Regions from separate parts of the Streptomyces sp. RFCAC02 genome, predicted to be linked through region 2. Evidence: riboswitches for the same ligand, from Rfam matches in the RefSeq annotation. Region 2 holds a riboswitch; the other holds the start of a gene.
The links. Region 2 has a riboswitch for S-adenosylmethionine ahead of EMA09_RS26355 (aminotransferase class V-fold PLP-dependent enzyme). Riboswitches for the same ligand answer to the same signal wherever they lie in the genome.

Region 1 (9,719 bases), 2.1 Mb from region 2:
GCTCACCGCCCGCGAGATCGCGACCCAGCCGGAGTGCTGGCGGCGCGCCGCCCTCGATGCGCGCGCCGCCGGGGAGGCCGGGTTCGGCGCCTCCGCGCTGCCCCGGCCGGGGGAGCGCGTCGCCGTCACCGGCTGCGGGACGTCCTGGTTCGTGGCGCAGGCGTACGCGGCGCTGCGGGAGAGGGCCGGGCAGGGCGTCACGGACGCGTTCGCGGCGTCGCAGTTCCCGGTGGCCCGTGCCTACGACCGCGTGGTGGCGATCACGCGGTCGGGCACGACGACGGAGGTGCTCGACGCGGTCGGCGCGGTCAGGGCGGCATGGCCCGCGGTCCCGGTCCTGGCGCTGACGGCCGACCCGGCCTCCCCGGTGATGCGGGCGGCGCAGCACGTCGCGGTCCTCGACTACGCGGACGAGTGGTCGGTCGTGCAGACGCGGTTCGCGACCAGCGCCCTGGCGTTCCTGCGGGCGGCGCTGGAGGCCGAGGGGCCGCTCCCCGAGGGGGTGGCGTCCGTGGAGCGCGCGGCCGCCGACGCGGCCACGGCGCTCGACGACGACCTGCCCCCGGAGGCCGTCGCGGCGGAGCAGTGGACGTTCCTCGGCACGGGGTGGGCGTACGGGCTGGCGCAGGAGGCGGCGCTGAAGCTGCGGGAGGCGGCGGGCGCGTGGACCGAGGCGTACCCGCTGCCGGAGTACCGGCACGGGCCGCTGGCCATCGCGGCGCCCGGGCGGGTGGTGTGGCTGCTCGGCGGCGCGCCGGACGGCTTCGCGGCCGAGATCGGACGGACGGGGGTCTCGGTGGTGCGCGGGCGGCTCGACCCGATGGCGGAGCTGGTCCGCGCCCAGCGGCTCGCCGTCGAGATCGCGCGGCGGCGCGGCCTCGACCCGGACCGCCCGCGCAACCTGCGGCGGTCGGTCATCCTGCGCTGACCCCCACCGCTGCCGGCCCTGCCGGGCGGTCCGTCCGCGGAACGCGCCGGTGTGCGGCCGTCCGCGATCGGTGGCACGCCGTCGGTACGGGTCGCCGGCACGGGGGTGTGCGGGGACTCCCCGTGGCAGGCGTGCCGGTGGGCGGCGTTCGCGCGCGATCCGGCAACACGGCGAGGTGCCGCTGCCGGCGTCGCGGGACGGGCACGTTCCGCCGGGTGGACCCCGGTGCCGGGGCAGGCGGGGTCGCCCGTCGAGGCGTGGCGTCCGGGGCGGTGCATCGGAAGGCGTCGGGTCGTCGTTGTACTGGGCGCGCTTGGCTGATGCGGCAACGCGGCGAGACGCCGCGCCGTGCCGGGCGACGCGACGGGGCGGACCTCGCCTGGCGCGGCCCTCGGGGTCCGTCCGGCGGGTCATGGCGCGGGCTCGCGGCGTGGGACGCGGTGCGTCGGAAGGTGCCGGACGGCAGCTCAGGCCCGTCCGTAAGCGCGCGATGCGGCGAGGTGCCGCTGCCGGCGTCGCGAGTTCCGCCGGGCAGGCCCTAGGGGCTGTCCGGCGGGTCTTGCCTGTCTCGCGACGCCGGCTACGGCACCTCGCTGCGTTGCCGTATCGCGCGAATACGGTCGGGTATGAGCTGCGATCCGGCGCCTTGCGATGCACCGCATCCGACGCCGCGAGCCGCGCCAAGATCCGCCGGGCAGACCCTAGCCCTCGCGCAGGGCCGTGAGCTGGTCGAGGAACCAGCGGGACGGCGGCAGTGCCGTCGCGGCCGCCGCGAGGCGCTTGGTGCGCCGCTCCCGTTCGTCGGCCGGCATCGACAGCGCGCGGTGCAGCGCCTCCGCCGTGCCCCGGATGTCGTACGGGTTGACCATGATGGCGTCATCGGACAGCTCGGCCGCCGCGCCCGCCTCCGTCGACAGGACGAGGGCCACGCCCCGCTCCGAGACGACCGGCACCTCCTTGGCGACGAGGTTCATGCCGTCACGGATCGGGTTGACGAGGGCCACGTCCGCCATCCGGTACGCGGCGAGCGACCGCGCGAAGTCGTCCCGCACATGCAGGACCACCGGCGTCCAGTCGCCCTCGGCGAACTCCGCGTTGATGCCGTCCGCGACCCGCGACACCTCGGCCGTGTACGCGCGGTACACCTCCAGGTCCTGCCGCGACGGGTACGCGAACGCCACATGCGTCACCCTGCCCCGCCACTCGGGAGAGTCCGTCAGCAGCCGTCGGAACGCGTGCAGGCCCCGCACGATGTTCTTCGACAGCTCCGTCCTGTCCACCCGCACGACGGTGCGCCGGTCGCCCACCTGCTTCCGCAGCCCAGCGAGCCGCTCGTCCACGTCGGGCCGGAACGCCCGCTCCCGCAGGAACCCGGCGTCCGCGCCGAGCCTGTGCACACCGATCCGCGTCGTACGGCCCCCGTACGTCACCGACCCGTCGGGACCGACCTCGGCGCCCAGCACGTCCGCGCAGCACGCCGCGAACGCGTCCGCCCACCGCCGCGTCAGGAACGCCGCGCGGTCGGCACCCAGAATGCCCGTCAGGACCTGCCGCGCCACGGCGTCCGGCAGGATCCGGAACAGCTCGGGCGGCGCCCACGGCGTGTGCGAGAAGTGGCCGATCCGCAGGTCCGGGCGCCGCTGACGCAGCAGCCCCGGCACGAGCGACAGGTGGTAGTCCTGCACGAGGACGGCAGCGCCCCGCTCGGCCTCGTCCGCCAGCGCGTCAGCGAACGCCTCGCTGTACGCCTCGTACCCGGCCCACTGCTTCTCGAAGGCGGCGTCGAAGACCGGCTCGAACGGCGTCTGGTACAGCAGGTGGTGGACGAACCACAGGACGGAGTTCGCGACGCCGTTGTAGGCCGCGTCGAACGTCTCGGCGGGGATGTCCAGCATCCGCACCGCCTGCCCGCCCGTGTCCGCCTCGGGAAGCCGCCCGCCGTGGTGCCCCGCCGCCTCCCTGTCGCCCTCGCCGAGGGCCGCGCACACCCAGGTACCCGCCTCGGGGCCGAGCGCGCTCAGGCCCGACACGAGGCCGCCGCCGCCGCGCTTCGCGACCAGGGACCCGTCGTCGGCCGGGGAGTAGCTCACCGGACCACGGTTCGAGGCGACCAGTACCTGCTTCGCGGTCATCGGTCCTCCAGCGCTCGGCACGGGCGTACGCCCCCGGTGAGGCGGAGGCTAACCGACCGCACGGCCGGCGAAACGTGGGAACCGTCACACCGCCCGCGCGTCCCCGCGACCGGGCGTACCGGCGCGTGACCCGCGCCGCGCGCCGTCACGGCAGCCGCCTCACGCGGCCTGCCGGCGCGCCGCGTACTCCGGCACCCCGCACATCGGGGGCCGCTCGTCGGCGTCGATCGGGTGCGTGCGCGGGGAGAAGGCGCCCTCCTCCGTGCGCTCGAACTGGGTGAGCCCCACGCGTTTCGGCAGCACGGTGCCGGGCAGGCGGCTCTGCGCGGTCCGCATGATCGCCGTGGACATGCGGCCCAGGGCCTGCCCGTCCTGGTGGCGGTGCTTGCGCACCCCGACGTCCACCTGGGCCACCGCGTCGAGACCCGCGACGTGCAGCGTGTCGATGAGCAGGCCCAGCTCCACGCCGTAGCCGACGGGGAACGGCAGCCGCTCCAGGAGCGACCTGCGGGCCGCGTACTCGCCGCCCAGGGGCTGCACCACGCCGGCGAGCTGCGGCCAGTGCAGGTTCAGCAGGGGGCGGGCCACCAGCTCCGTGACGCGGCCGCCCTGGTGCGCGCCGGTGGGCTTGTCGCCGAGCGGGCGGTCGTACATCGCCTTCACGAGCTGGACGTCCGGCTCGGTCAGCAGCGGGCCGAGGATGCCCGACACGAACCGCGAGTCGAAGTCCCGCAGGTCGGCGTCCACGAAGGCGATGATCTCGCCGCTCGCCGCGAGCAGTGAGCGCCACAGCACCTCGCCCTTGCCGGGGGCCGCCGGGATGCGCGGGAGGATCTCGTCGCGGTGCACGACCTTGGCGCCCGCCGCGGCGGCGGTCTCGGAGGTGCGGTCGGTGGATCCGGAATCCACCACGATCAGCTCGTCGATCAGTGGCACGGTCTCCATCAGGTCGCGCCGCAGCGCCTCCACGATGGCACCGACGGTCGCCTCCTCGTTGAGCGCGGGGAGGACCACGCTGATGCTCCCTGCCGCGCCTGCTGCCCGCTTCGCGTTCAACAGCTGCGGCAGCGGGCGGTCAGCGGCGCTCCAGGACCGGCGGTGCAGCCACGTCCTTGCCTCTTCCAGCACGAATGTCGCTCCTGTTCGCGTTCGGCCACTTTTACTCCATATGGCCGTGTCTGCCCTTTCCGGGCGGAGCCGAACCCGCTCACGCGCCGGATTTTGCCCTGCGTCTCGCGGATCGGACGGCCCGAGCCATTGTGGAGGTCGTCCGTTACAGTCTCGAACAGCGCAGGTGTCCTCCGCATATCGGGGGTCCCTCGCCGACAACCGCATACCGCTCATCCAGAGGGGCAGAGGGAACGGCCCGTTGAAGCCCCGGCAACCCTTCCGCCGGTTCCGCGTTCGCACGCGGGGCGCCCGGTGGGGAAGGTGCCAATTCCGTCCCGGGGCGAAGTCCGCCCGCGGGGAAGATGAGGAGAGGGGCCTCGCACCCATGTCCGTGCTGACCGAATCCGATCAGTCACCCGCCGCCACCGTCGATCTCGGACCCGCCGCGGCGCTGTCCTGCCGGGAGTGCGGGGAACGTTTCCCCCTCGCGCCCATCTTCGCGTGCTCCTCCTGTTTCGGCCCCCTGGAGATCGCCTACGACCTCCCCACGGGGGACCCCGAGGGCCTGCGCCGCCGCATCGAGGCCGGGCCGAAGAACATCTGGCGCTACGCGCCGCTGCTGCCCGTCCCCGCCGACGTGGCCGACAAGCCGAACCTCAACCCCGGCTTCACCCAGCTCATCAGGGCGGACCGGCTCGCCGCCGAGCTCGGCGTCACGGGCGGCCTGTACGTGAAGGACGACTCGGGCAACCCGACGCACTCCTTCAAGGACCGCGTCGTCGCCCAGGCCCTGGAGGCCGCCCGCGCCTTCGGCTTCACCACGCTGTCCTGCTCCTCCACCGGCAACCTGGCGGGCGCCGTCGGCGCCGCCGCCGCGCGGGCCGGCCTGCGCTCCTGCGTCTTCATCCCGCACGACCTGGAGGCGGGCAAGGTCGTCATGGCCGCGGTCTACGGCGGCCAGGTGGTCGCCATCGACGGCACCTACGACGACGTGAACCGTTTCTGCAGCGAGCTGATCGGCGACCCGCTCGGCGAGGGCTGGGGCTTCGTCAACGTCAACCTGCGCCCGTACTACGGCGAGGGCTCGAAGACCCTGGCGTTCGAGATCTGCGAGCAGCTCGGCTGGCGGCTGCCGGACCAGATCGTCATCCCCATCGCCTCGGGCTCGCAGCTCACCAAGATCGACAAGGGCCTCAAGGAGCTGATCGAGGTCGGACTCGTCGAGGACCGGCCGTACCGGATCTTCGGCGCCCAGGCCGAGGGCTGCTCCCCGGTGGCGCGCGCCTGGCGCGAGGGCCGCGACGTGGTGCGGCCGGTGAAGCCGGACACGATCGCCAAGTCCCTCGCCATCGGCAACCCGGCGGACGGCCCGTACGTCCTGGACATCGCCCGGCGCACGGGCGGGGCGGTCGAGTCCGTCACGGACGAGGAGATCGTCTCCGCCGTCAAGCTGCTGGCGCGGACCGAGGGCGTCTTCACGGAGACGGCGGGCGGCGTGACGCTGGGTGTGACCCGCAAGCTGATCGAGGCCGGCGTCCTCGACCCGGCGCTGACCACCGTCGTCGTGAACACCGGCGACGGCCTGAAGACCCTGGACGCGGTGGCGCCCACCACCGGTCCCACCGCGACCATCCGTCCGTCCCTGGACGCCTTCCGAGAGGCTGGCCTGGCATGAGTGTCACCGTCCGTATCCCCACGATCCTCCGCACCTACACCGGCGGCCGGTCCGAGGTGCCCGCCGAGGGCGCGACGCTGCGCGAGGTGCTGTCCGACCTCGACCGCAGCCACAGCGGCATCGCCGGCCGGGTCTTGGACGACGAGGGCAGGCTCCGCCGTTTCGTGAACGTGTACGTGAACGACGACGACGTCCGGTTCGCCGAGGGCCTGGACACGGCGACACCGGACGGCACGGGGATCTCGATCATCCCGGCCGTCGCCGGCGGCTGCTGAACCGGTCCGGTTTCCGACCGGACCGTGCCGGGCCGGCGTCCGGACGGCGATCGGGCGGTGTTCGCGGACGTTCGGATCCGTTGGAAAAAGACCGGGTCGGCGCCCGGCGGATGTTCGTAAAAGTGTGCGATCCGCCCCGGAACCTCGGGTTCCGGGGCGGATTCGCGCGCGGGGGGCGCTAAAGTGGCCTGCGCTCCCCGTTGTCCCCCGTGTCACGCACACATGAATTCGCGACACATCCCGCGAATCTCCCGCCGAAAAGTCGTGCACCAATTGTCGGGTTGGCACTTTTGGTGCCTGGCGGAATCTCCAACTATGGCCACCCGTACGGTATTTGCCCGGATCGCGGGTCCAAGAATTCTCCCTCGAATGGCCTGTTGCGCTGGGCGTCCGTCCCGATACATTCAGCGGCGGTCACGCGTTCCGGCGCACACCCCCTACGGCCGGGGGTGGGGTCTGACAGGTCTGACCCGGGTCCGCGGAGTGCGGCCCCGTGAAAGGGCCGGCAAAATGGGGAGTTAGGAAATGGCTCAGGGCACCGTCAAGTGGTTCAACGCGGAGAAGGGCTACGGCTTCATCGCGGTAGACGGTGGTGCGGACGTCTTCGTGCACTACAGCGCGATCCAGATGGACGGCTACCGCACCCTTGAGGAAGGACAGCGGGTCGAGTTCGAGATCTCGCAGGGCCAGAAGGGGCCGCAGGCCGACATGGTCCGGGTGAGCGCCTGAACCGCCGGACGTTCCGCACGACGAGACGACCAGGGTCCGCACCTCCCGGGGGGTGCGGACCCTGGCGCGTCACACGCCCGGGGGGTTTGCACTCGCCGGGGGAGAGTGCTAATCATGGGGTTAGCACTCTAGAGGTGAGAGTGACAGCAAGGACCGGTTCGGTGAGGTCCCGGAGCCAGGCGGAGCAAGGAACCGCGGGGCGAGTGGGGCCGTCCGTCGCGGGCGCCAGCGCGGTCCGGCGCAATCCACCCCTGTTCTGGGAGGACCACTTCACATGGCCAAGATCATCGCGTTCAACGAGGAGGCGCGGCGCGGCCTCGAGCGCGGGATGAACCAGCTCGCCGACGCCGTCAAGGTCACGCTCGGCCCCAAGGGCCGGAACGTCGTCCTGGAGAAGAAGTGGGGCGCCCCCACCATCACCAACGACGGTGTGTCGATCGCCAAGGAGATCGAGCTCGAGGACTCCTACGAGAAGATCGGCGCCGAGCTGGTCAAGGAAGTTGCGAAGAAGACGGACGACGTGGCCGGTGACGGCACGACCACGGCGACCGTCCTGGCCCAGGCGCTGGTGCGCGAGGGCCTGCGCAACGTCGCGGCCGGCGCGAACCCGATGGCCCTGAAGCGGGGCATCGAGGCCGCCGTGGAGAAGGTCTCCGAGGCCCTGCTCGGCCAGGCCAAGGAGGTCGAGACCAAGGAGCAGATCGCCTCCACCGCCTCCATCTCCGCCGGTGACACGCAGATCGGCGAGCTGATCGCCGAGGCGATGGACAAGGTCGGCAAGGAAGGCGTCATCACCGTCGAGGAGTCGCAGACCTTCGGGCTCGAGCTGGAGCTCACCGAGGGCATGCGCTTCGACAAGGGCTACATCTCCGCCTACTTCGCGACCGACATGGAGCGCATGGAGGCCGAGCTCGAGGACCCCTACATCCTCATCGTCAACTCCAAGGTCAGCAACGTGAAGGACCTCCTTCCGCTGCTGGAGAAGGTCATGCAGTCCGGCAAGCCGCTGCTGATCATCGCCGAGGACGTCGAGGGCGAGGCCCTGTCCACGCTGGTCGTCAACAAGATCCGCGGCACCTTCAAGTCCGTCGCCGTCAAGGCCCCGGGCTTCGGCGACCGCCGCAAGGCCATGCTGGGCGACATCGCGATCCTCACCGGCGGCCAGGTCATCTCCGAGGAGGTCGGCCTCAAGCTGGAGAACGCGACCCTCGACCTGCTGGGCCGCGCCCGCAAGGTCGTCATCACCAAGGACGAGACCACCATCGTCGACGGTGCCGGCGACAGCGAGCAGGTCCAGGGCCGGGTCAACCAGATCCGCGCCGAGATCGAGAACTCCGACTCGGACTACGACCGCGAGAAGCTCCAGGAGCGCCTCGCGAAGCTGGCCGGCGGCGTGGCCGTCATCAAGGCCGGTGCCGCGACCGAGGTCGAGCTGAAGGAGCGCAAGCACCGCATCGAGGACGCGGTGCGCAACGCGAAGGCCGCCGTCGAGGAGGGCATCGTCGCCGGCGGTGGCGTGGCCCTGCTGCAGGCCGCCTCGGTCTTCGACAAGCTGGACCTGCAGGGCGACGAGGCCACCGGTGCCGCCGCCGTCAAGCTGGCCCTGGAGGCCCCGCTGAAGCAGATCGCCGTGAACGCCGGCCTCGAGGGCGGCGTCGTGGTCGAGAAGGTGCGCGGCCTGACCCCGGGTCACGGCCTGAACGCCGCGACCGGCGAGTACGTCGACCTGCTGGCCGAGGGCATCATCGACCCGGCCAAGGTGACCCGCTCCGCGCTGCAGAACGCCGCCTCCATCGCGGCCCTGTTCCTCACCACGGAGGCCGTCATCGCCGACAAGCCGGAGAAGGGCGGCGCCGGTGCCGGCGCCGACGCGGCCGGCATGGGCGGCGGCATGGACTTCTGAGTCCCGCCACCGCACCACCGCACATCCCGGGAGCCCGGCCCCGGCGGTCATCGGACCGCCCGGGGCCGGGCTCCCGGCGTTGCCGGCGGGCTCAGGAGCCGGTGCCGGCGAAGTCGGCCAGCACGTCGAGAGCGGCCGTCAGATGGGGCGTCACCCGCTCCACGGTGTACGCCGTCCGCTCGGGCGGGTACGCGCGGGGGACGCTCTCGACCAGCATGATCAGGTAGAGGTAGGCGCGGTAGAACGCCATCCGGGCGCGCGCCGGGGCGTCGAAGTCCGTGCGGCCGCCCTCGGACGCGTACCCCGCGATGAGGGCGTCGTCGGGCTCGGGCGCGGACAGCAGCGTGAGGGACGCGAACTCGGCCAGCGGATCGCCCCAGAACATCCGCTCACCGTCGATGAGACCGCTCAGCCCCTCCCCGTCCAGCAGGATGTTGCCCTCCCACAGGTCGAAGTGGACGAGCGCCGGCACCGTGACCTCCGCGAGCGCCGGCGAGGCCGCCGCCGCCAGCTCCCGCACCCGGTCGGTGGCCACGGGGAGCGGCGCGTCGTAGCGGTCCGCGTCGGCCAGCAGCGCCGCCAGCATGCCGCCGAACGTCCCCGTCCAGTCCGCCGCCGCGGGAACGGCACCGCCCGGGTAGCCCCAGCGGCTGCCGGTGACGGCGTGCAGCCGGGCCACGGCTGCGCCCAGCTCGTACCGCAGACGCGGGCGGAGCGCGGCCGGTACGGGCGCCGGCGCGTCGTCCGGCCGGAACCACGGCGCGCCGGGCAGCTCCGTCATCAGCAGGTGGTCGTCGTCGGCCGACACGACGCGCGGCACGGTCGCCGCGCCGTGCGCCGCCGCCTCGCGGAAGAAGACGGCCTCGGCCGCGATGAGCCCGTCCTCGTACGTCATGCGCGGCCGGTGGGGCGCGGGCGGTCGCTTCAGGACGAGGCGGGTGCCGTCGGCCAGGCGTATGCGGTGGAC
Region 2 (9,719 bases):
CCACGACACCGTTCCCGTTGGCGTCGAGCAGGGAGAAGACGAGCTTGACGCGGTTGATCGCCTCTGTACGCATGACTGCTTCACCTTCGGCCGTCCGATATGACGTGCTCACTATCGGCGCGGCGTACGGCATCCGGGTGAAAACGGCGGCCGTCTTCACCGGAACGGGTGGAACGGCCGGAGCGTGGGTTTGAACCGCGGTCCGCGCCCCGGCCGCCCGTCCTCCGTCAGACCGCCGGGCTGCCGACCAGGTGGTCGCCCGCGATGCCGGCCTTGTCGGGCGCGTAGTAGTCCTTGATGCCCTCGACCCACGTCGCCACCGGGATGGCGTCGGCCTCCGTGGGGCCGAACGCGTCGAAGAGCGCGTCGATGTTGGCGCGTTCGAAGCCGATCGCGAGCATGAGGGCCATGAACTCCGGCCGCTCGACCATGCCGTCGCCGTCCGGGTCGCCGAGCGCGGCCAGGGACTCGGCGAACTCGGCGAGCGGGCCTTCGAACCGCTCGGGCGCCAGGACGTAGGCGCGGAACTCCTCGAAGTCGACCACTCCGTTGCGGTCGGCGTCCAGCTCGGCGACGAGGGTCGTGCCCCAGCGGCGGAAGGCGGCGCGCATCGCGTCCTTCGCCGCCTCGCCGGACGCGGAGGCCGCCTCGGCGACCCGCGCCGCCATGAGGTCGAAGTCCTCGGCCTCCACGACACCGTTCCCGTTGACGTCGAACAGGGTGAAGACGAGCTTGGCGCGGTTGATCGCCTCTGTACGCATGACTGCTTCGCTTTCGGCCGTCCGGTATGACGTGGTCACTATCGGCTCGGCGTACGGCATTCGGGTGGGGAAGACGGCGGTCTTCACCGGAACGGGTGGATCGGCCCGGAGGCGGGTTTGACCGGGCCGGTCCTCCTCCGGAGGTCAGGGGACGGTGAGGACGAGTTTGCCCGCCGTGCGGCCCGTCTCCCCCGCCCGGTGCGCCTCGGCCGCTTCGGCCAGCGGGAACACCTGCTGCACGTGCGGGACCAGCAACCCGTCCCGCACCAGTGCGGCGATCCTCCGCATCCCGTGGTGGTCGTGCTCGACCAGCAGCGTCCGGTGGCGGACGCCCCGTGCCCGCGCGGCCGCCAGTTCCTCGTCCGGCGTGCCGCCGAGCAGGGTGACGAGGGTCCCGCCGTCGCGGACGGCCTCCAGCGAGTGCGTGCGCGTCGTACCCGCCATCGGCACGAGGGCGGCATCGACTCCGCCGGCCACCTCGCGGACGTCCTCGGCGCGGTAGTCGACCGGCCGGTCGGCGCCCAGCGAGGTGAGGAAGTCCTGCTTCCCCGCGCTCGCGGTGGCGTACACGTACGCGCCGAGGGCCTTGGCGATCTGGACGGCGAGGTGCCCGACCCCGCCCGCCGCCGCCTGGACGAGCACCTTCTGTCCCTCCCGCAGGCGGGCCGTGTCGTCCAGCGACTGGAGCGCGGTGAGCCCGGCGAGGGGCAGCGCGGCGGCGTGGACGGCGTCGAGTCCCTCCGGCCTGCGGGCGAAGGCGCGTGCCGGGCCGACCGCGTACTCGACGTACGCGCCCGGCCCGTCCGGGTACGGCAGCATCCCGAAGACCTCGTCGCCCTCCTCGAAGAGCGTCACCCCGTAGCCGATCCGGTCGACGACGCCCGCGACGTCCCAGCCGGGGACGACGGGCAGGCCGTCGTAGCGCACCGTGCCGTCCCGGTGCTTCCAGTCCGTCGGGTTGACGCCGGCGGCCTCCACGCGCACCCGGATCCGTCCGGCGGCAGGCTCGGGCAGCGGGACGTCCGTCACCTCCAGCACGTCCGGCGGCCCGTACGACCGCTGCACGACGGCCCGCATCACGACGCCGCGCCCCGGCCGCCGGCGACGAGCCCGTCCGCCCGGTGCACGGTGATTCCGGTGTGGCCCATGTCCCGCACTCCCTCCGCCCGGCACTGCTCACACCGGCAGCATCACCCGGCCGCCCGTGCCCCGCATCCCGTGCACGGGGCAGGGACGACGGGCCGATCGGGTGTGCGGGTCGGGCTCCGCGCGTGTGGTCGGGGTCCGCGCCGGGCGCGGGCGCCACACTGCCGTGACCTCCGCAGCAGACAGAAGGATCCCGCATGTCCGAGCCACCGCCGCCCCGCCGTCGCCGGGCACGGTTCACAGCCGCGCTGGCCCTGGCCGGCACGCTGCTCGCGGCGCCGTCCGCCCAGGAGCCGGCACGGGCGGCCATCGCAGCCGAGCCGGTGCAGCGGGTGCTGTTCCGCGCCGACCTGGACGGCGGCTACGCGTGCTTCCGCATCCCCGCCGTCGTGCGGACGAACGACGGCACGCTGCTCGCGTTCGCCGAGGGCCGCCGCGACAACTGCGACGACGCGGGCGACATCGACATCGTGCTGAAGCGTTCGGCCGACGGCGGACGCACCTGGTCGGATCTGAGCGTCGTCGACGCGGGCGGCGGCGACACGCACGGCAACCCGGCACCCGTCGTGGACACCGCCACCGGCCGGATCCTCCTCGCCAGCACGCGCAACGCCGGCCAGGGCAGCGGGAACTGCCCCGAGCCCTGCGCGCGCGTGCCGTACCTGTCGTACAGCGACGACGACGGCCGCACCTGGTCGGAGCCGCGCGACCTGAGCGCCGAACTGCGCCCCGACGACTGGAACTCCTGGTACGCGACCGGGCCGCTGCACGGCGTCCGGCTGGCCCACGGGCCGCACGCGGGGCGGCTCGTCCTCACCATCACCGCGGAGAGCCACGACGGCGACCGCGTCACCGCCCACCACACGGCCCTCGGCCTCAGCGACGACGGCGGCGCCACGTGGCGGCTCGGCGCGGTCGACTCCTGGCCGGTCGCGCCGGACGGCACCTTCCGGCAGAACCCGGCCGAGAGCGCGGTGGCCGAACTGCCGGACGGCACCCTGTACGTGAGCGCGCGCGAGCAGGAGGGCACGGACCTCGGTCACCGCTCCTACGCGGTGAGCATGGACGGCGGCGAGACATTCGCCGCGCCGTTCCGCGCCATGCCGGACCTGTACACGCCGCAGGTGCAGGGGTCGCTGCTGAGCCTGCCGGGCAGCGGCAGGCTGCTGCTCGCCGCGCCGGCCGACCCCGACCGGCGCCGCTCGATGATGATCCGCTCCTCCTGGGACGGCGGGCGGACGTTCGACTCCGTGGAGCGGGGCGCGCCGGTCACCGACGACTGGTCGGGCTACTCGGACCTGGTCGCCACGGCTGACGGGCTGATCGGGCTCCTGCACGAGGCGGGCGCCGCCGACGCCCGCGACGAGATCCGCTTCACGCTGTTCGGCGAGGACTGGCTCGGCCCGCGCGGGGGCGCCCCGCCCACGACCGCCGACGCGGCGGCGCCCGGGGCACCGGCCGTCGTGGAGGGCGGCCCCGCCCGCACGGCCGGGCGGTACGGGAACGCGCTCGCGTTCGACGGCGCGGACGACTCCGTACGGCTCCCCCACCGCGACACGCTGCCGCTCGGCGAGGGCGACTTCACCGTCTCGCTGTGGTTCCGCTACTCCGCGGCGTCCGGTACGCATCCGTTCCTGTGGATGGGCGGCGTCGGGGGGAACGCGCCGCAGGTCTGGGTGCGCGGCGAGCCGGCGGACGGCAGGGTACGGGCGCTCGTCACCGCGCGGGACGGCGCCGCCGACCCCGCGAGCGCGTCCGTCGCGACGGCCGGGGCGTACAACGACGGCGCGTGGCACCACCTGGCGCTCACCCGCTCCGGCGGCACCCTGACGCTGGCCGTGGACGGCGGCGTGCCCGTGACGGCGGCGGACGTGCCGGGATCGGTCAGCGTGCGCACGACGTTCGGCGTCCACCTCGGCGAGCGGCCCGACGGGCGGGTGCGGCTCACCGGCGCGCTCGACGAGGTGCGCGTGTGGGACCGGGCGCTGACGGCGGACGAGCTGCGGCGCGCCCGTGACGGCGACGCGCCGCCCACAGGTGCCGTCACGGCGCTGCCGCTGGACGCGGTGGACACCCCCGCCGGGTGAGCCGCCCCCGGCGGGTGCCCCTTGTGGCGGGCGGCCGTTCCCTCCTATCGTCCGCTGGACGACCGCACGAGGCACGCGAGCCGTACGAGGAGTCGCGATCATGCAGGGCACGCACAGCGGCGCGGGCACCACTCCCCCACCCGTCCGGACGGCCGCCGCGTCGGTGCCGTTCGTCTCCGGCGTGGGCGGGTACGCCTCCTACCGCGTCCCGGCGGCCGTCGCGACACCGGAGGGGACGGTGGTGGCGTTCGCCGAGGGCCGGGTCGGCGGCCCGTCCGACACCGGGGACATCGACGTCGTGGCGCGGCGTTCCGAGGACGGCGGCCGCACCTGGGGGCCGCCGGCCGTGGTGGCGGCCGGGCAGGGCGACACCCGGGGGAACCCGTCGCCCGTCGTCGACCCGCGCTCGGGCCGCCTGGTCCTGCTGACGACGTCGAACGACGGCCGTGCCACCGAGAAGGCCATCATGCGCGGCGAGGTCGCGGCCGACCGGTCGCGGCGGGTCTTCGTGCAGTTCGGGACGGACGACGGGCGCGCCTTCACCGCCCCGCGCGAGATCACCGCCGGGGCGAAGCGGCCGGACTGGCGCTGGTACGCCACAGGTCCCGGGCACGGCATCGCGCTCACCGGCGGCGCGCACGCGGGACGGCTCGTCGTGCCGGCGAACCACTCGGCCGCGCCGCCGGACGGTTCCGGCGACACCGGCGAGGAGGCGCGTCACTACGGCGCCCACGCGCTGCTGAGCGACGACGGCGGGCGGACGTGGCGCGTCGGATACACCGACGCCAGGGGTGACGGCACGCTCAACCCCAATGAGTCGTCCGTCGCCGAACTCCCGGACGGCCGCCTCTACTTCTCGGCCCGTGACCAGAAAGGGACGGCGCCGGGCAACCGCGCGGGCGCCCACTCGTCCGACGGCGGCGAGACCCTGGACGGCCCCGGCTACACCATGCAGCCGACGCTGTCCGCCGTGCCGGTCGTGCAGGGCGCCGTCCTGCGGACGCCGGGGCCGGACGGGACGCTGCTGTTCTCCGGCCCCTCCGACCCGGCCGCCCGCAGGGCCATGACGCTGTGGCGCAGCGACGACGGCGGGGCGGCGTTCGCACGGGTGACGACCGTGTCGGCGGCCCCGGCGGCGTACTCGGACCTCGTCCAGGTGGACCGGGAGACGGTCGGCCTGCTGTACGAGACGGGCGAGGACGGGCCGTACGAGTCGATCGCCTTCCGCGCCCTCACCGGGCTCTGACGCCCGTCGGCGGGCCGTGCTGTCCGGCAGGTGAGACAGGGGTGCGTGCCGTCGCCAGCGGTGTGCCAGAATCCCCGCGAGGTCACGAGTGACAGCGACACGGCCCCGGCCCGCTGTCCGGCAACCCTCCGTCGTGGCGGGGTGCCCCGGGTGATGACCGGGTCGCGGCGCAGGAGCCCCGCGGCAAGTACGGCCGAGGAGTTCCCTGTGCACGAGCGAATGCGGTAGAGCGCCGAGCGCTCCCCTTCCCCCAGCCCTTTCCCGGCCGGTCGCCGCCCGCGCGTGCCCGGTCTCCACGTCACGCGTCCCGCGACGCGTCGGGCGGCCCCGTGACGCCGCCCCGCCATGCCCGACGGAGGCAACCCCATGTCCACGCCTGCCCAGTCCGTTTCCGCGCCCGCCGCCACCGGGGACGACGCGCTCGCCGTCCTCAGCGCCGGCGTCACCGCCCCGCTCGCCACCGGCGGCGAGGTCGAGTACGCCGCCCTCGACTACGCCGCCAGTGCCCCCGTGCTGCGCCGGGTGTGGGACGAGGTCGCGGCACACGCGCCCCTGTACGGCAGCGTCCACCGGGGCACAGGACACCTGTCGCGGCTGACCACCGGGGTGTTCGAGGACGCGCGGCGGACGGTGGCCGGGTTCGTCGGCGCCCGCGCGGACGACCGGGTGCTCTTCACCCGGTCCACGACCGACTCGCTCAACCTCCTGGCGGCCGCCCTGCCCGCCGGCACGCGTGTGTTCGTCTTCGAGACCGAGCACCACGCCGCACTGCTGCCCTGGGCGCACCACGGTCACGACGTCACCTGGCTCGACGCGCCGGCGAGCCCGGCGGAGGCCGTCGCCACGGCCGCGGCGGCCTTCGCCACGCTGCCGGCCGGCCGGCCGGCGCTGCTGTGCGTCACCGGCGCGTCGAACGTGACCGGTGAGCTGTGGCCGGTGCGGGAACTGGCCGCCGCGGCCCACCGGTCCGGCGTCCGGGTGGCTTTGGACGCGGCCCAGCTCGTGCCGCACCGCCGGGTGGACATCGGCGACCTGGACGTGGACTGGGTGGCGTTCTCCGGGCACAAGCTGTACGCGCCGTTCGGCTCGGGGGTGCTCGCCGGGCGCGGCGACTGGCTCGACCGCGCCGCGCCCTACCTCGCCGGCGGCGGCGCCACCCGGCTGGTCACCCGCGCCCCCGGCGGCGGCGTGGCGGTCGAGTGGGCGGCCGGCGAGGCACGGCACGAGGCCGGATCGCCCAACGTCATCGGTGCCCTGGCCGTCGCGGCGGCGTGCCGCGCCCTGACGGACGCGGGCCCCGGCACGCCGGCCGGCCGTGAGCGGCACCTCCTCGGGCTGCTCCGCGACGGCCTGGCCACGATCCCGGCCGTCCGGGAACTGAGCCTGTTCGGGGCGGACGCCGAACGGGTCCCCGTCGTGTCGTTCACCGTCGAGGGGTGGTCGGGCGACGGCCTGGCGCGCGCGCTGTCCGACCGGTACGGCATCGGGGTGCGCGCCGGCCTGTTCTGCGCCCAGCCGCTCGTCCGCCGCCTGCTCGGGGAGGCGGGTGCCGACGGCGACTGCGAGGGGCCGCTCCAGGCGGTGCGCGCGAGCTTCGGCGCGGGTACGCCCGAGGAGCACGTGACGCGCCTGGTCACGGCGGTACGCCGGCTGGCGGGGGCCTGACCCGGGGGCGGGGTCACGGGACGGGTACGAGGGGACGGACTCGGCATATCAACGCCAATCCGGAGGCAGACACTCCTTCGGGACGTCAACTCCCGTTTCCCCGCGAAGTCTTCGGAGGCGCAGGTGGCCACATCGGCAGCGGTCGTCTGGGCGACCGCGTTCGGCGCCGTGGTCCTGATCGTCGCCGTGTCGGCGTGCGTACGGGCCTGGGCACAGGTGCAGATCGCGCGCATCGAGGCCCAGCGCGCCGGCGACCGCCGCTGAGGCTGCCGTACCCGCGCGGTCGAAAACCTGTTGCCCGGGTGACGGGCCGGCGGCCGACAATGGGTCACCGAACGTCACCGACAGGGGGATTCCATGTACACCGAGCTGCCCGGGGCACGGGTGCCGATCCGGATGTGGGCGGATCCGGCGGAGGTGGAGGACGCCGCGATGCGGCAGCTCCACAACGTGACCACGCTGCCCTGGGTGCGCGGCCTCGCGGTCATGCCGGACGTGCACTACGGCAAGGGGGCGACGGTCGGTTCCGTCATCGCCATGGAGGGCGCGGTGTGCCCGGCGGCGGTGGGCGTGGACATCGGCTGCGGCATGTCGGCCGTCCGGACCTCGCTCACCGCGAACGACCTGCCGGGTGACCTGTCGCGGCTCAGGTCGCGCATCGAGCAGGCCGTCCCGGTCGGGCGCGGCATGCACGACACCCCGGTGGACCCGGCCCGGCTGCACGGTTTCCCCGGCGGTGCCTGGGACGACTTCTGGGGGCGTTTCGACGGCGTGGCGGACGCGGTGTCGTTCCGCAGGGAGCGGGCCGACCGGCAGATGGGGTCGCTCGGGGGCGGGAACCACTTCATCGAGGTCTGCCTCGACACCGAGGACGCGGTGTGGCTCATGCTGCACTCCGGCTCCCGGAACATCGGCAAGGAGCTGGCGGAGCACCACATCGGTGTCGCGCAGAAGCTGCCGCACAACCAGGGTCTGATCGACCGTGACCTCGCGGTGTTCGTCACCGGCACGCCCCAGATGGACGCCTACCGGCACGACCTGTTCTGGGCGCAGGAGTACGCCCGGCACAACCGGGCCGTGATGATGGCGCTGCTACAGGGCATCGTGCGCAAGGAGTTCGCCAAGGCCCGGCCGCGGTTCGACGACGTGATCTCCTGCCACCACAACTACGTGGCGGAGGAGCGGTACGACGGCATGGACCTGCTGGTGACCCGCAAGGGCGCCATCCGGGCCGGGTCGGGCGACCTCGGCATCATCCCGGGGTCCATGGGCACCGGCTCGTACATCGTGCGCGGGCTCGGCAGCACGGCGTCCTTCCGGTCCGCGTCGCACGGCGCGGGGCGGCGGATGAGCCGGACGGCGGCGAAGCGGCGGTTCACCGAGCAGGACCTCGTCGCGCAGACGCGCGGCGTCGAGTGCCGCAAGGACTCCGGCGTCGTGGACGAGATCCCGGGCGCCTACAAGCCGATCGAGCAGGTCATCGACCGGCAGCGGGACCTGGTCGAGGTCGTGGCCGCGCTGAAGCAGGTCGTCTGCGTGAAGGGCTGAGGGTCCGCCGGTCAGGAGCCCTCCGTGCCGTACGGCACGGAGGGCTCCCGCGCACCCATCCAGACCGACGCGCACCAGCCGAGCAGCACCAGCGCGGCGCCGACGGCCAGGAGACGCGCCCACCGGCGGCGCAGGACGGCGCCGGCCGCGAGGTGGACGAGCAGGGCCGCCACCGGGACGCCGCACACCACCAGCGGCAGGTCGACGGTGTACGGGGCGCTCGGCCCCTCCCCCTCGAACGACCAGCGGTACCCGGCCGGCGGCGCGTACAGCCACGCGCCGAACCCGACGGCGGCCCCGACACCGGCGATGGCGCACACCACGCCCATGGCGCCCGGCGAGTCCCGACGTGTCGTCATGATCCCGCGGACGCCGGGGCGTGCCCCGCCGGTTCCCGGCCGGGCCGGCCGGGAACCGTGAGGGTCAGGGCAGCAGCTCCTCGATCAGGTCGGCCGCCCGTCGCGTGCCGCCCTCGGCGAGCGCGTCGGCGCGCAGCCGCGCCGAGCGGCGGGCGACCTCCGGGTCGGTGACCAGCTCGTGCAGCGCCGTGCGGAGTGCGTCGGCGGTGGCGTCGGCCGTGTCGATTCGGCGGGCGACGCCGAGTTCGACGAGCCGGTCGGCGTTGGTGAACTGGTCGACGGCCTGGGGGACGGCGATCATCGGAACACCGGCGAGCAGCCCCTCGGCGCTGCTCCCCATTCCGGCGTGGGTGATGAACGCGTCGGCACGCTCCAGGACGGCGGGCTGCGGCACCCAGGAGCGGACCTCGACATTGCCGGGGATGCGCCCGAGCCCGGCCGGGTCGGTGTACTTCCCGATCTGGAGCACCATGTGCCAGCCGGGCAGGTCACCGAAGGCGGCCAGGCACTCCCGGTAGAACTCGGGGCGGCGCGTGTAGGCGGATCCGAGGGAGACCAGCAGGACCCGTTCGGCGCCGTCCGGGCGTTCCCAGGTGCCGTCGGCCGACCGGTCCCCGGGGCAGGGGCCGACGAACGTGACCGTGTCGCCGTCGGTCTCGTCCGCGTGCGGCTGCATGGCGCGCGGGATCAGGGCGAGCACCCGCGGCGGGCGTCCCGAGAAGGCGTCCATGTCGGTGGTCGTCGCGCCGCAGCCGGCCAGCCACCGCCCGAACCGCTCCCGGTACGCGTCGGCGCCGGGCAACCGCCAGATGTGGGCCGCGACTTCCCGCTCGTAGCTCTCCCACGCCACATAGGTCGGGGAGAGCTGGACGAGCGGGCGGCCCTGCGACTCGGCGAGGACGCGCGC

Region 1: it holds a riboswitch for S-adenosylmethionine, as region 2 does, so the genes downstream of both, thrC (threonine synthase) here and EMA09_RS26355 (aminotransferase class V-fold PLP-dependent enzyme) in region 2, are expected to answer to the same signal.

The regions. Positions count from the first base shown of each region.
Region 1 covers NZ_SAUH01000001.1:3,614,613-3,624,331, forward strand. Annotated here, with positions in the region: gene EMA09_RS16725 (SIS domain-containing protein) at 1-928, shown strand, start outside; gene EMA09_RS16730 (trehalose-6-phosphate synthase) at 1,630-3,060, opposite strand; gene EMA09_RS16735 (glucosyl-3-phosphoglycerate synthase) at 3,220-4,188, opposite strand; SAM riboswitch class I at 4,398-4,539, shown strand; gene thrC (threonine synthase) at 4,556-5,845, shown strand; gene EMA09_RS16745 (MoaD/ThiS family protein) at 5,842-6,120, shown strand; gene EMA09_RS16750 (cold-shock protein) at 6,646-6,849, shown strand; gene groL (chaperonin GroEL) at 7,124-8,752, shown strand; gene EMA09_RS16760 (aminoglycoside phosphotransferase family protein) at 8,844-9,719, opposite strand, start outside.
Region 2 covers NZ_SAUH01000001.1:5,712,746-5,722,464, reverse strand. Annotated here, with positions in the region: gene EMA09_RS26380 (EF-hand domain-containing protein) at 1-73, opposite strand, end outside; gene EMA09_RS26375 (EF-hand domain-containing protein) at 228-761, opposite strand; gene EMA09_RS26370 (NADP-dependent oxidoreductase) at 906-1,838, opposite strand; gene EMA09_RS26365 (sialidase family protein) at 2,105-3,994, shown strand; gene EMA09_RS26360 (sialidase family protein) at 4,095-5,240, shown strand; SAM riboswitch class IV at 5,321-5,436, shown strand; gene EMA09_RS26355 (aminotransferase class V-fold PLP-dependent enzyme) at 5,607-6,905, shown strand; gene EMA09_RS28560 (hypothetical protein) at 7,029-7,169, shown strand; gene EMA09_RS26350 (RtcB family protein) at 7,263-8,453, shown strand; gene EMA09_RS26345 (hypothetical protein) at 8,465-8,812, opposite strand; gene EMA09_RS26340 (macrolide family glycosyltransferase) at 8,877-9,719, opposite strand, start outside.